3 regions of the Bradyrhizobium sp. Pa8 genome follow, and region 2 is predicted to be linked to each of the others. Evidence: predicted binding sites of a transcription regulator. Region 2 holds the regulator's gene; each other region holds the start of a gene.
What was found. Region 2 encodes PhoB, which activates phosphate uptake and scavenging genes when phosphate is short. Its sites were predicted from a motif close to TGTCATNNANCTGTCAT; they were not measured.
Positions count from the first base shown of each region.

Region 1: ACKWRH_RS24015 (glycerophosphodiester phosphodiesterase family protein) is a predicted target of PhoB. The motif match lies at 3,051-3,067, and genes of this name have one in related genera.
Region 3: phnC (phosphonate ABC transporter ATP-binding protein) is a predicted target of PhoB. The motif match lies at 1,836-1,852, and genes of this name have one in related genera.

Region 1 covers NZ_CP176767.1:5,172,207-5,177,286, reverse strand. Annotated here, with positions in the region: gene ACKWRH_RS24030 (FtsB family cell division protein) at 1-9, shown strand, start outside; gene ACKWRH_RS24025 (GAF domain-containing protein) at 226-1,185, shown strand; gene adh (aldehyde dehydrogenase) at 1,461-2,978, shown strand; gene ACKWRH_RS24015 (glycerophosphodiester phosphodiesterase family protein) at 3,157-4,536, shown strand; gene pdhA (pyruvate dehydrogenase (acetyl-transferring) E1 component subunit alpha) at 4,791-5,080, shown strand, end outside.
Region 2 covers NZ_CP176767.1:9,242,806-9,247,885, reverse strand. Annotated here, with positions in the region: gene pstC (phosphate ABC transporter permease subunit PstC) at 1-401, shown strand, start outside; gene pstA (phosphate ABC transporter permease PstA) at 403-1,248, shown strand; gene pstB (phosphate ABC transporter ATP-binding protein PstB) at 1,245-2,066, shown strand; gene phoU (phosphate signaling complex protein PhoU) at 2,078-2,794, shown strand; gene phoB (phosphate regulon transcriptional regulator PhoB) at 2,809-3,516, shown strand; gene ACKWRH_RS43915 (GcrA family cell cycle regulator) at 3,754-4,266, opposite strand; gene ACKWRH_RS43910 (aspartate aminotransferase family protein) at 4,723-5,080, shown strand, end outside.
Region 3 covers NZ_CP176767.1:9,073,829-9,078,908, forward strand. Annotated here, with positions in the region: gene phnD (phosphonate ABC transporter substrate-binding protein) at 1-867, opposite strand, end outside; gene phnC (phosphonate ABC transporter ATP-binding protein) at 927-1,736, opposite strand; gene ACKWRH_RS43140 (transferase hexapeptide repeat family protein) at 1,911-2,582, shown strand; gene ACKWRH_RS43145 (alpha-D-ribose 1-methylphosphonate 5-triphosphate diphosphatase) at 2,579-3,772, shown strand; gene ACKWRH_RS43150 (DUF1045 domain-containing protein) at 3,791-4,489, shown strand; gene ACKWRH_RS43155 (hypothetical protein) at 4,493-5,080, opposite strand, start outside.

The DNA.
Region 1 (5,080 bases), 4.1 Mb from region 2:
GCGAAGTAGCGCTTTCCGCTGCATTCGAAACCGGCATCGAAAGCCGCTGCCGAAATCCGACAACCGTGTGGCAATTCTACCGAAAGTCGTAGGCTTGGAACCGGGCTGCCGCCTTGACGGCAACGCAGCAACGGCCCCATGGCTTCTGCCACCGTCGGCCTGAGTTGACGCAGATCAACCGGGCCGAGCCGGCACAGCCTAGACTGCCACCCGGAGGAAACAGTGATGAATGGGCCAATGTCCCGACATCACGCGGCCCGCGTCGAGGCCGCCATTGCGTCAGGCCAGGCCGCGCGCTCCGCGCTGGTGGCCTCATGGCGCCGTTCGTCCCGATTGCATCATCTCGATCCCGCCGGCCGCAGCGCGCCGATGCGGCTGAGTGATGTCGAGTTGCGGCAGGCGCGCGAGCGCGTCGCGCCACTGCTCGCCGCCGCGCAAGGCGCGATGGACCGGCTCTATCAGGCGGTCGGCGCGAGCGGCTGCTGCGTGCTGCTCGCCGACGGTGCGGGCGTGCCGGTCGACCGCCGCGGCACGGCGGTGGACGATGCGACGTTCCAATCCTGGGGCCTGTGGACCGGCGCGCTCTGGAGCGAGGAGCATGAAGGCACCAACGGCATCGGCACCTGCGTCGTCGAGCAGCGCCCGCTGACGATCGACCGCGACCAGCATTTCTTCACCCGCAACACGCTGCTGAGTTGCACCGCCGTTCCGATCTACGACCACGAGGCGGCGTTTGCGGGCGTGCTCGATGTCTCCTCCTGTCGCGCCGACCGGACCGATGCGTTTTCGAATCTGATCGCGCTCGCGGCAGGTGAGGCGGCGAGGCGCATCGAAGCTGATCTGTTTCGCCGCGCCTTCGCCCATGCCCGTATCGTGCTGACGCAGGGCGCGGACGGTCAGTCCATCGGCCTCGTCGCGGTCGATGCCGACGATCTCGTGATCGGCGCGACCCGCTCCGCGCGGGCGCGGCTCGGGATCGCACCGGGCCGTCCCTTGCAGCCGGTGCCCGCGGCTGACCTCCTCGGCGGCGATACCGCCCATGACCATCTTGCGGGCGGCCAGCGCGCGGTGTTGCAGCGAGCGCTGCTACGCGCAGGCGGCAATGTTTCTGCCGCCGCCAAAGCGCTCGGCGTCAGTCGCGCCACGCTGCACAGGAAGCTCAAGCGGTTCGAGCTGAAGCACTGAGCTCCAGCGTCATTGCGAGGAGCGAAGCGACGAAGCAATCCAGACTGCCTCTGCGGAGACAGTCTGGATTGCTTCGCTTCGCTCGCAATGACGGTGTGGAGGCTGCGAGCGTTCCACCCAGCTGCTTGCCTCGCCCACGACTGTCGCAGAACTGCGACAGGTCGGGCCGGCCATCGCTCACGCCCGGGCTGACAGGAAAACGCTCCCGCGACATCGTCGGCGCAAGTCGTGAACACGCGACGAATTGCGCAAACAGCAAACATCGGGAGTGATCAATGAACAAGGTGGAATTCCTCGGCGTCACCCAGGTTCCCTTCGCCGAACGCTATGACAATTTCATCGGCGGCAAATTCGTCGCGCCAATCTCCGGCAGGTACTTTGACAACGCCTCGCCGGTGAACGGCCAGATCGTCTGCAAGATCGCGCGTTCCGATGCGCAGGACGTCGAGGCCGCCCTCGATGCGGCGCACGCCGCCAAGGCCGCCTGGGGACGCACCAGCGTCGCCGAGCGCGCCGCGATCCTGAACCGGATCGCCGACCGGATGGAAGAGAATCTGGAGCGCCTTGCGGTTGCCGAGACCTGGGACAACGGTAAGCCGATCCGCGAGACCCGCGCCGCCGACCTGCCACTCGCGATCGATCATTTCCGCTATTTCGCCGGCGTGGTGCGCGCGCAGGAAGGCTCGATCGGCGAGATCGACCACGACACCATCGCCTATCATTTCCACGAACCGCTCGGCGTGGTCGGCCAGATCATCCCCTGGAACTTCCCGCTGCTGATGGCGTGCTGGAAGCTCGCGCCGGCGCTCGCCGCCGGAAATTGCGTCGTGCTCAAGCCCGCCGAGCAGACGCCGGCCTCGATCATGGTCTGGGCCGAGATCATCGGCGATCTCCTGCCGCCCGGCGTCCTCAACATCGTCAATGGCTTTGGCCTCGAAGCCGGCAAGCCGCTCGCGTCCAGCCCGCGGATCGCGAAAATCGCCTTCACCGGCGAGACCACGACGGGCCGGCTGATCATGCAATATGCCAGCCAGAACCTGATCCCGGTCACGCTCGAGCTCGGCGGCAAGTCGCCGAACATCTTCTTCAAGGATGTCACCGCCGAGGACGACGACTTCTTCGACAAGGCGATCGAGGGTTTTGTGATGTTCGCGCTGAACCAGGGCGAGGTCTGCACCTGTCCGAGCCGGGCGCTGGTCCACGCCGATATCTATGACCGCTTCATGGAGCGGGCGCTGAAGCGCGTCGCCGCGATCAAGCAGGGCGACCCGCGCGCGGCCGACACCATGATCGGCGCGCAGGCATCCAGCGAGCAGCTCGCCAAGATCCTCTCTTATATCGACATCGGCAAGCAGGAGGGCGCCAAGGTGCTGGCCGGCGGCGGTCGTGCCGAGCTCGACGGCGACCTCTCCGGCGGCTTCTACGTCCAGCCGACGGTGTTCGAGGGCCACAACAAGATGCGAATCTTCCAGGAGGAGATCTTTGGTCCCGTCGTCTCGGTCACGACCTTCAAGACCGATGACGAAGCGCTCGCGATCGCCAACGACACGCTCTACGGCTTAGGGGCCGGCGTCTGGAGCCGCGATGCCAACCGCTGCTACCGCTTCGGCCGGGCCATCCAGGCCGGCCGGGTCTGGACCAACTGCTACCATGCGTATCCTGCGCATGCCGCGTTCGGCGGCTACAAGCAGTCGGGCGTCGGTCGCGAGACCCACAAGATGATGCTCGACCACTACCAGCAGACCAAAAATCTCCTGGTCAGCTACAGCCCGAAGAAGCTCGGCTTCTTCTGATCGGCAAGATCTGATTGGGCAAGATCTGATCGGGCAGGAGAGGGCGGCGCAACCTTGCGCTGCCCTCTCCGTCGTCATCCGTCTGTCAGAGTCTTGAGACAAGACGACAGCGCCGACCATATTCGGTTCGGCGCCCGCGGCACTCGAAGCGATGCCGGGCAAAGACGGAGGCTTGGTGATGCGGAACAGTCGTTCAGGACAAACAATAGGTGTCGCAGCGATGCTGTTCGGCGCGGCGGTGCTGCCGCTGTCGATGGCCTTTGCACAGTCCGGCCCGGCGCCAGCCGGCGCCAAGCCCTTCCTGACCGTCGATGGAAAGGCGCCACTGGTCCTTGGCCATCGCGGCCTGCCGGGCCTGGTACCTGAAGAGACCGAGGCGTCGTACGACCTCGCCGCGGCGCTCGGGACCGATGCGCTCGAAGAGGATTTGCACTTGACCAAGGATTGCGTTCTGGTCGTGCGTCATAACCCCTGGCTGAGCGACAACACCAACATTGCCGAGGTGGCGAAGACCAATGCGGCCGTCGCTGCCCGCAAGCGGACCGTGCCCGGTGTGCGCGTCAAGGCCCCGTCGGCTACCGGCGTCCCTGCCGACTACCTGACGGATCTCAGCGACCCGGCTGATCCCAAATCGGTGCTGAAGTCGCTGATCGTGGACGGCGAGGATCATACCAACGATTGGTCGATCAGCGATTTCACCATGACCGAACTGAAGCAATGGATCGGCGGCACCACCTACGACGCGGCCAACGAGCGGCCGAAAGTCTTCAATGGCAAGCTCCCGATCATCAGCTTCCAGGACGTCATCGACATCACCAAGGTCAAGAGCAAGGAGACCGGGCGGATCATCCTCGTCTATCCCGAAACCAAGAACCCGACCTGGAACAATGCCCAGGCGATCGCCAATGGCTGCGGCGCGGCCGGCAGCCGTCCGCTCGAAGATGCCCTGATCAAGATCATTGGCGATAACGGCCTCAATACCAAGGACGCTCCCATCCTGGTCCAGAGCTTCGAACCCGGCAGCCTGAAATATATGCGAGGCCACGGCCTCCAGACGCGGCAGGTTCAACTCGTCGACGGCAACGGAATCGACTTCAAAACCGGCAAGGTTCTCCTCAACAACATCACGAATTCGCGCCCGTTCGACTGGACGGTTGCGGGCGATGCGCGCCTGTACGATGCGATGCTGACGCCCGAGGGGCTTGCCGAGATCAAGACCTACGCCGACGGCATCGGTCCGTGGAAGGCCTATATCATTCCGCTCAAGATCGCGCCGTGGAAGGACAGCAACGCCGATGGCACGCCCTACAAGGGATCGACGCCGGAGGCTTCGACGCAGGACGCGACCAGCCTTGTCGCGGACGCGCACAAGCTCGGTCTTTTCGTGCATGTCTTCACGTTTCGGAACGAGAAGAAATATCTTGCCGCCGACTATCGCAGCGACCCGAGCCTTGAATATCTCAAATTCTACCGGCTCGGCGTCGATGGGGTCTTCAGCGACTTCACGCATACCGGCGTTGCCGCCCGCGCGGCGTATTTGCGCGAGTTGGGCTGGTAAGGCAGGCACGGCGAATCGGACGCGCGTGGGATTTCGGATACAAAACAGCGCGTCCGATTTCTCTGCGTTGGCTGCTCACGTTCCCTTCGCTGACCGGTGAGCTAAAGTTGCCCGATCGGCGCCAAAGGTTTTGCAAAGTTTCGGCCACGTTGCAGTGCGGCATAATGAAAGTCGTGCCATGCCGCCGCGGTCCTTTCCAAGGGCGTTTGACTTGGGTTAGAGAGGGCTGAAGTTTTCTCTGACCCGGAATTCCCATGGCCGCACCCAAGAAAGCCGCCGCAAGCACTCCACAGGACAAGACCGACGGCGGTTCGCCCCCGGAATTCACCAGAGAGCAGGAGCTCAAAGCGCTCCGCGACATGCTCCTGATCCGGCGGTTCGAGGAAAAGGCCGGCCAGCTCTACGGCATGGGCGCGATCGGCGGCTTCTGCCACCTTTATATCGGCCAGGAGGCCGTGGTGGTCGGCATGCAGATGGCCCTGAAGCAGGGCGATCAGGTCATCACCGGCTATCGCGATCACGGTCATATGCTCGCCACCGGCAT
Region 2 (5,080 bases):
TCATCACCTCGATCTCGGTCGACGTGTTCAAGACGGTGCCTCCGGTCCTCAAAGAGGCCGCCTACGGCGTCGGCTGCACCACCTGGGAAGTCGTCCGCAGTGTGGTGATCCCCTACACCCGCGTCGGCGTCATCGGCGGTGTCATGCTGGCCTTGGGTCGCGCGCTCGGCGAGACGATGGCGGTGACCTTCATCATCGGCAATTCGTTCCGCATCTCCTCGTCGATCTTCGCGCCGGGCACCACGATCTCGGCGGCGATCGCGTCCGAATTCGCCGAAAGTGACGGCCTGCACCAGTCCGGCCTGATCCTGCTCGGTCTCCTGCTGTTCGTGCTGACGTTCTTCGTGCTCGCGGCTGCCCGGCTGATGCTGATGCGGCTGGACCAGAAAGCGGGAAAATAACATGAACCCGATCTATTCACGCCGCCGCCGCAAGGACATCGTGGTCCGCGGGCTCTGCTTCGGCGCCGCCGCCTTTGGCGTCACCTGGCTCGCGCTGATCCTAGTCACGCTGCTCTACAACGGCCTTGCGGGTTTGAACCTGGAGATCTTCGTCGCGGACACTCCGCCTCCGGGTTCGACTGAAGGCGGCCTGCGCAACGCGATCGTCGGCTCGCTGATCATGACGGTGCTCGGTGTCGGCATCGGCGCGCCGCTCGGCTTGTTCGCCGGCACCTATCTCGCCGAGTACGGCCGCAACGACAAGCTGACCTCGGTGATCCGTTTCATCAACGACATCCTGCTTTCGGCGCCCTCGATCATCATCGGCCTGTTCATCTACGGCGCGGTAGTGGTGCCGATGCGCGGTTTCTCGGCGATCGCCGGCAGTCTTGCGCTCGCCGTCATCGTCATTCCGGTGGTGCTGCGTACGACCGAGGACATGCTGCTGCTGGTGCCGAACGCGCTGCGCGAGGCGGCGTCCGCGCTCGGCCTGCCGCGCTCGCTGGTGATCAAGCGCATCGCTTATCGCGCCGCGCGCTCCGGCCTCATCACCGGCGTGATGCTGGCCACCGCCCGCGTCGCCGGCGAGACCGCGCCGCTGCTTTTCACCGCGCTGTCGAACCAGTTCTTCAGCCTCGGCCTGAACAAGACGATGGCGAACCTGCCGGTTACCATCAACAACTTCGTGCAGAGCCCCTACGCCTACTGGAAGCAGCTCGCTTGGAGCGGCGCCTTGCTGATCACTTTGACCGTGCTTGCCCTGAACATTGGCGCGCGCATTCTTAGCGCCGAGAGGACTGCAAAATGAGCGAAATGTCTGTTTCCGTCAGTACGCCCGCCGTTCAGCACGGCTCGCAGCCGCTGCCCGAGGCGCCCGCCAAGGTGACGGTTCGCAACCTCAACTTCTACTATGGCGAGCACCACGCGCTGAAGAACATCAATCTGGCGCTCGGCACCAACCGCGTCACGGCGTTCATCGGCCCGTCGGGCTGCGGCAAGTCCACCCTGCTGCGCATCTTCAACCGGATGTACGACCTCTATCCGGGCCAGCGCGTCACGGGTCAGCTCATGCTCGACCAGACCAACATCCTCGACCCCAAGCTGGACCTCAATCTGCTGCGCGCCCGCGTCGGCATGGTGTTCCAGAAGCCGACGCCGTTCCCGATGACGATCTACGAGAACATTGCCTTCGGCATCCGTCTCTACGAGAAGATCTCGAAGTCCGAGATGGACGACCGCGTCGAGAAGGCGCTGCGCGGCGGCGCGCTGTGGAACGAGGTCAAGGACAAGCTCAACGCCTCCGGCCTGTCGCTCTCCGGCGGCCAGCAGCAACGCCTCTGCATCGCCCGCACGGTCGCGGTGCGGCCCGAGGTGATCTTGTTCGACGAGCCCTGCTCGGCGCTCGACCCGATCTCGACCGCCAAGGTCGAGGAGCTGATCCAGGAGCTGTCCGAGAACTACACGATCGCGATCGTCACCCACAACATGCAGCAGGCGGCGCGCGTCTCCGACAAGACCGCCTTCATGTATCTCGGCGAGCTGATCGAGTTCGACGACACCAGCAAGATCTTCACGTCGCCGACCGACCGGCGCACGCAGGATTACATCACCGGCCGGTTCGGCTGAGGAGACGGAACATGGGTTCTGAACATACCGCAAAGGCCTTCGACACCGACCTCCAGGAGCTCACGCGCCTGGTCGCCGAGATGGGCGGCATCGCCGAGCGCATGATCGTCGACTCCGTCGACGCGCTGATCCGCCGCGACGTCGCGCTCGGCCAGCGCGTCGTGACCATCGACGCCGAGCTCGATGCGCTTCAGAAGAAGATCGAGGAGCGCGCCGTGCTCACCATCGCGCGCCGCCAGCCGATGGCGGTCGATCTGCGCGAGATCGTCGGCGCCATGCGCGTCGCGACCGATCTCGAGCGGATCGGCGACCTCGCCAAGAATATGGGCAAACGCGTCGCGGCGCTGGAGACCGATTTCCATCCGCTCAAGCTGTTCCGCGGCCTGGAGCACATGACCGACCTCGTGCAGCAGCAGGTCAAGTCGGTGCTGGACGCCTATGCCGCGCACGATCTGCCGGCGGCGATGGCGGTGTGGAAGGGCGACGAGGAAGTCGATGCCATCTGCACCTCGCTGTTCCGCGAGCTTCTCACCTACATGATGGAGGATCCACGCAACATCTCGTTCTGCATCCACCTGATGTTCTGCGCCAAGAACATCGAGCGCATCGGTGACCACGCCACCAACATTGCCGAGACCGTGTTCTACATGATCGAGGGCCACGCGATCACCGACAAGCGGCCGAAGGGCGACATGACGACCTTCGCCACGACGGTCCCGAACACTTAAGGAGCGACGACACCATGGGCGCACGCATTATGGTGGTTGAGGACGAGGAAGCTCTCACCGAGCTTCTCCGCTACAACCTCGAAGGCGACGGCTATGACGTCGAGACGGTGATGCGCGGCGACGATGCCGACACCCGCCTCAAGGAGCACATCCCTGATTTGATCGTGCTCGACTGGATGCTGCCGGGCCTTTCCGGCATCGAGCTGTGCCGGCGGCTGCGCACCCGGCCCGAGACCAAGCAGCTCCCGATTATCATGCTCACCGCGCGCGGCGAGGAGAGCGAGCGGGTGCGGGGTCTTGCGACCGGCGCCGACGACTACATCGTCAAGCCGTTCTCGGTGCCGGAGCTGCTGGCACGCGTGAAGGGCCTGCTCAGGCGCGCCAGCCCGGAGCGGCTCGCCACCGTGCTCGCCTATGGCGACATCGAGCTCGACCGCGACAAGCGCCGCGTGGCGCGCTCGGGCCGGCCGATCGATCTCGGTCCGACCGAATATCGCCTGCTGGAGTTCTTCCTGGAGCATCCCGGCCGCGTATTCTCGCGCGAGCAGCTGCTCGACAGCGTCTGGGGTCGTGACATCTACATCGACGAGCGCACCGTCGACGTCCATATCGGCCGCCTGCGCAAGCTGCTCAATCTCGGCCGCGAGCAGGACCCGATCCGCACCGTCCGCGGCGCGGGCTACGCACTGGACGATCGCTTTGCGAAGGCGGAGCAGGCGTAAGCTTTAGCGGGTGTTGGTTTTAGCGAGCTGCGGCTCAGCCGTCGTCCCGGGGCGCGCGCAGCGCGAGCCCGGGACCCATAACCACAGGACGTGGTTTGGCGAAGACTCGAAGTGACCATCTCGCGCAACAACTGCGCCCTGTGGTTATGGATCCCCGCGTTCGCGGGGATGACACCGAGTCATTGGAGCCGTCATCGCGTGACGGCGCCGTCTTGGCAATCAGTGAATTCCGATAACTCAGCGCGGACCCGGCTTCGCCGGCGCGCGCCGGCGATCGGCCGCGGGCTGATACGCCACGCGCGAGTGCTGGGCGCAGTAGGGCAGGCCTGAGAGCGCCTTGCCGCCGCAGAAGAAGAAATCCGGGCTCGAGGGATCGCCGACCGGCCAGTGGCAGGTGGCCTCGTTCAGCTCCAGCAGCGACAGCCGCTGGCTCATCGGCACGACGTTGTCGTAGGTGACCGGTTCGGCCTCGACCTCGACTTCGAAGGCCTGCGCCAGCGCGGTGTTGCCGCGTGCGATCGGCCGGGTCACCCGCATCATGTGCTGGGCGGGGCGCGCCTTGCGCGGCCGGGGCGCTGCCGATGAAGGGCTCTTGGCGCGGCCCGACAGGCCGAGCCGGTGCACTTTGCCGATCACGGCATTGCGGGTCACATTGCCGAGTTCAGCGGCGATCTGGCTGGCCGAAAGTCCGGCCTCCCAGAGCTTTTTCAGCTGCTCGACGCGATCATCCGACCAGGTCAAAACGGTCATTGCACCCTTTCCTTCGCCGGCGCCTGCCATCCTGGCGGCCGCACGGCGAATGCCTAAGCTTCGAAAAACCCGTGCCGCCAGAATCCCTTAAGGCTCGCCGGGCGCACCAGATGCGCCCGAACGCTTACGCCGGTACATGAGGACTTAGAGGATCAGAACTGCTGCACGAGATGTCGTATCTGACAAGCCAAACGCTACAATATGGCGTGACTCACGCGCAAGAGTCCGCCGACTCGCTTCCACATGTTCCGTGGCGGAAACACGCAAAATCGCCACCGCAAGACTACGGATTCTGCGTTTCGCGAGGCTTTCCGGGCGGCATTGACACCGGTTTCACCAGGCATAAGATAGTCGGGCGTGCCGCCCTTAAAAGGCGGCACGTTTCGTTTTCCGGGCCGGTCAATGGTGCGTTGCGCAATGCACGCTCACGCCGTCCGCAACATTCAAGTGATCGTCATGACTAACAGCGCAGCGCCGCATTTGCTCCCCGTTTTCGCCAGGTCCGACCTCGGTTTCGAGCGCGGCGAAGGCTGCTGGCTGATTGCGACCAACGGCGATCGCTATCTCGATTTCACCTCGGGCGTGGCGGTGAATGCGCTCGGCCATGCTCATCCTGCGTTGGTCAAGGCGTTGCAGGAGCAGGCCACCAAACTCTGGCACATGTCGAACCTGTTCCAGAGCCCGGACGGCGAGAAGCTTGCCGCGCGTCTGTGCAACGAAAGCTTCGCGGACTTCGTGTTCTTCTGCAATTCCGGCGCTGAAGCGCTGGAAGGTGTGATCAAGCTGGTCCGCCATCATCACTTCTCGAAGGGTC
Region 3 (5,080 bases), 170 kb from region 2:
GGTGGTGGCGTGATTAAAGCCCTTTTTCTGGCCGTCCTGGAGGCGATCGAACGCCGCCTTGTCCTTTGCCGGCGCGTCGAAGAAGGCCTTGGCGATGGCCGCCTTGGCGTCGTCCGGCAGATCGGAGTTATAGGCGTAGGGACCGTTGATGATCGGTGCCGACTTGTGGATGATGCGGAAATCGTCCTTCTTCATCGCCGAGCCGTCGGCATTCTTCAGCATGCCCTTGGTCAGCATCTGCGCCAGCGTCGAATCGTCGTCGGTGGTCCACTGGTTGGCCGCGACGTCGACCGTGCCCTGCGACAGCGCCAGCATCGCGTTCTCGTGGCTGCCGGTGAAGACGACCTTGCTGAAATAGGTGTCGGCATCCGGGATGCCCATCTTGTCGAGCTCGAAGCGCGGCACGTTGTTGCCCGACGTCGAGTTCGGATCGACGAGGCCGAGGTTCTTGCCCTTGAGGTCGTCGATCTTCTTGTAGGCGCTGCTCGCCTTGACGAAGAACACCGAATAATAGCCGGTCGAGCCGTCGGCGTTGATGTCGTTGGCGAATGCGTCGGTCTTGACGCCGGTCAGGCGGGCGCGGGCGAACGACGCCGAGCCGTAGCTGGCGATATGGATGTTGCCGGCGCGCTGACCCTCGATGACGGCGGCGTAATCGTTGGCGATGCGCAGCGTGACCTTTACGCCCAATTCCTTGGAGAGATAGCTCATGAACGGCGCCCAGCGCTCGGTCACGCCTGAGGCGTTCTCGGCCGGGACGACCGCGAAGGTCAGCTCGGGATATTTGGCTTTCCAGTCGTCGGCGGAGGCTGAAGTCGTGAACGCGAGCGCGGCGGCGCCGGCAAGAACCAGTCTGCGAGTGATCATGATACCCTCTTCATCGGTTGGGGTCGGTTGACGCAAAATTTGGCAACTACAGGCGCAGCTCAGGCGGCCGCGGCCGTTCCGAGCGCCGGCACACCCTCAGGCACCGGCACGGGCATTCCGCCCATGACGTCGGAGGCTTCGAGATCGTAGAGCTCGCGCGCGACGTGGTCGGTCAATTCGGCCGGCGCGCCGTCAAACACCACGCGCCCCTGCGCCATGCCGATCAGGCGGTCGCAATAGCTGCGCGCCAGATCGAGCGAATGCAGGTTGCAGAGCACGGTGATGCCGAAATGCTTGTTGATGCGCAGCAGCGCATCCATCACGATCTTGGTGTTGCGCGGGTCGAGCGAGGCGATCGGCTCGTCGGCGAGGATGATGTCGGGCTGCTGCACCAGTGCGCGGGCGATCGCAACACGCTGCTGCTGGCCGCCGGAGAGCTGGTCGGCGCGCTGGGCGGCGAGCGAGGCGATATCGAACTGTTCGAGCGCCGACATCGCCAGCGCCTTGTCGTGCTCGGGCCAGGTCTGCGTCAGCGAGCGCCAGGCCGGCATCGTGGCAAGACGCCCCATCAGCACGTTGGTGAGCACATCGAGCCGGCCGACCAGGTTGAACTGCTGGAAAATCATCGCCGAGCGCGCCCGCCACTGCCGCAGCTCCTTGCCGCGCAGCGCGGTGACGTCGAGGCCGTCGAACAGGATGCGGCCCTGCGTCGGCGTCGCCAGGCGATTGATCATGCGCAGCATGGTCGACTTGCCGGCGCCGGACCGTCCGATCACGCCGACGAAGCCGCCGGGGGAGATTTGAAACGAAGCGTCGTCCACCGCGGCTTTTGCGCCAAAGCGGCACGTCAGACCTTCAACCACCAGCATAGAGGGCTCCAGAGTAGCTGGCTGCCACCGCTAACGCTGGCACTTGACACTTGTGTGACACCGGCGTTGCGGTGCGGCGATCCTACACACCTCTTCCCTTGTCATCGCATCGTCATGACATTGTCATCAGGCCGCTCGAAGAGGTACGCCCGCCCTCGACCTATCGGATGTAGCATGGCCGGCAAAACGCTCTCGGTTCAACCGACCATCGACCCTTCGGCGAAGCTGCATGAGACCAGGCTCGGCACCTATACCGAAGTCGGCGCGCGGACCGTCCTGCATGAAGTCACGATGGGCGATTACTCCTATGTCGTGAACGACGCCCAGATCACCTACACCACCATTGGAAAATTCTGCTCGATCGCGGCGATGACGCGCATCAATCCCGGCAATCATCCGATGCATCGCGCGACGCAGGCGCATTTCACCTATCGTTCCAGCGCCTACTTCGAGGGCGAGAGCGACGACACCGAGTTCTTCGACTGGCGGCGCCAGCATCACGTCCATATCGGCCACGATGTCTGGATCGGCCATGGCGCGATCGTGCTGCCGGGCCGCAACATCGGCACCGGCGCGGTGATCGCGGCCGGCGCCATCGTCACCAAGGACGTGCCGGCCTACACCATCGTCGCCGGCAATCCGGCACGCATCGTGCGGCGGCGGTTCTCGGAAGACGTCGCCGGACGGTTGGCGCGGCTCGCCTGGTGGGACTGGGATCACGACAAGTTGCGTGAAGCACTGCCCGATTTCCGCAAGCTCGGGATTGAAGATTTCCTCTCGACATATGAAGCACGGACAAGCTCCCTCACCCGTTCTCCTGCCAGCAAACGAAGCGCGGTCGCGTGACAGACATCTTCCTTGAGGGCGGCCGGGCCCTGATCGGCTCCGAGCTCGTCGAAACTTCCATTCTCGTGTCCGGCGCGGACATTGCGCAGGTCGATGCCTCTCGCGGCCGTGCGCGGCTGGCGATCGATGCGCGCAACCTGCTGGTGCTGCCCGGCATCGTCGATCTGCATGGCGATGCCTTCGAGCGCCAGATGATGCCGCGCGCCGGCGTCGACTTTCCGATCGACGTCGCGCTCGCCGACAGTGACCGCCAGGCGATCAGCAACGGCATCACCACCGTGTTTCACGCCACGACCTGCTCGTGGGAGCCTGGCCTGCGCAGCGCCGGCAATGCGCGCGCCCTGATGGAGGCGATCGAGCGGCAGCGCCCGCAATTCGCCGCCGACACCCGTTTCCACCTGCGGCACGAGACCTACAATCTCGATGCCGAGACCGAGATCGGCCAGTGGCTCACCGAGGGCCGCGTCGACCTGTTCGCCTTCAACGACCACATGGACGGCACCGTTGCCGACATGGCCAAGCCGCGCAAGCGCAACCGCATGGTCGAGCGCACCAGCCTCTCGGGCGAGGAATTCGACCGGCTGGTCGAGCGTGTGCTTTCGCGCGCCAGTGAAGTGCCGGCTTCCGTGTCGCGGCTCGCCGCAACTGCTCGCGCGGCCGAGGTGCGGATGCTCTCGCATGACGATGCGACGCCGGCGATGCGGCAGGGGTTTCGCGAGCTGGGCGCTGACATCGCGGAGTTTCCGATCAACGAGGAGACCGCGCGGGCGGCTGCAAACCAGGGCGATGCCATCGTCTACGGTGCGCCGAACGTCGTGCGCGGTGGCAGCCATACCGGCTGGACCCGGGCATCCGACATGATCGCGAAGGGCCTCTGCTCGGTGCTGGCGTCGGACTATTACTATCCCGCGCAGCTGCTCGCCGCGTTCCGCCTCGCCGCCGACGGCGTGCTGCCGCTGACCGAGGCCTGGAGCCTGGTGTCCGCAGGACCGGCCCGCGCGACCGGCCTTGCCGATCGCGGCGTGCTCGCGGAAGGACGCCGCGCCGACATGCTGCTGGTCGACGACAGCGTGCCGCTGCGGCCGCGGCTGATCGCGGTGGTATCAGGCGGAAAGCTCGTACATCTCACCGATGCGACGCGACTGCTCGCTGCGGCGGCGACGCCGCGCGAGGCTGTTGTTGCAGCCTGAACCGGTTATGCTCAGGCAATGACAGATTTTCCCCGCTACGCGATCTACTTTGCCGCCGGCGCCGACAGCGCCCTCACCCGCTTCGGCGCCGAGCTGCTCGGCTACGATGTCTACACGGGCGACGAGGTGCCGTTCCCTGCCGACGCATCGCGTGTTGCGCCGGACTGGCGCGACGTCACGGCCGATCCCCGCAAATACGGTTTCCACGGCACGCTGAAGGCGCCGACAGCGCTGGCGCCCGGCAGGACTGAAGCCGAGCTCGTCGCAGCCTGCGCGGCTTTTGCCGGCAAGGCGCGGCCGATGCCGTCAATCCGCCCGGTCGTCGACTCCATCAGCGGCTTCATTGCGGTGATTCCGACCGAGCCGGTAGGCGCGCTCCAGCAACTTGCCGCCGATTGCGTCCGCGAATTCGACGACTTCCGCGCGCCCATCACGGCGGAAGACCGCGCGCGGCGCAAGCCCGACAAGCTCAGCGAGCGGCAGCGCGACTATCTCGACCGCTGGGGTTACCCGTACGTGATGGAAGAATTCCGCTTCCACATGACGCTGACGGGACGGCTGGATGCGGAGCGGCGCGGGCCGATCCTGGAGATGCTGCGCGCGAGGTTTGCGACGCTCGGTCTCGAGACGCTGGCCATCGACCGGATCGCGCTGTTCAAGCAGGATGATACCAGGGCGCGCTTCCGCTTTGTCGGCGAGTGGGCGTTGGCGAGGTAGGCCTCAGCGCCAGCTCGCGAGATTGAAGGCGAGCGCCACGACGCCAACCAGAATGAGGCTGGTCGCCCAGATTGCATCCAGATTGAACCAGCTTCGCGCGACGAACCTCAAGCCCAGATAGCGGTAGACCAGCCACGCCAGACATCCGCCGGCACCGACCATGGCGACAACGTGCACCAGGGACACCAGCACCACCATCCCGAGATTTGCCTTCATCAGCGCGCCCGCCGCCTGATGCCCGGCATCGAGCTCGAAGGCCTGGCAGAGCCCGAGATAGATCGGCACGAGCATCAAGGCCGCGCCGTGAGCAATGGCAACGGCGAATGACCAGAGCGCCAATTGCGTGGGCGGAATTCGTGCCAGCGTGCGCGGATGGCGCCGCTCGATCAGCCGATAGACGCCGAAGCCGATGACGAGAAGGCTCGCACCGAGCTGGATCGAACGCTGCCACTCGGCCAGCACGAGCAGGAACGCGAATGGCAGCAGCACGAGAAGTGTTGCCAGGAGATGTCCGGCCGCCAGAGCCCACAACGCACGGAACAGCGCGCGCGGGCTCTTGTCCATGAGTCCGGCCGACACGGCCAGCGGCCA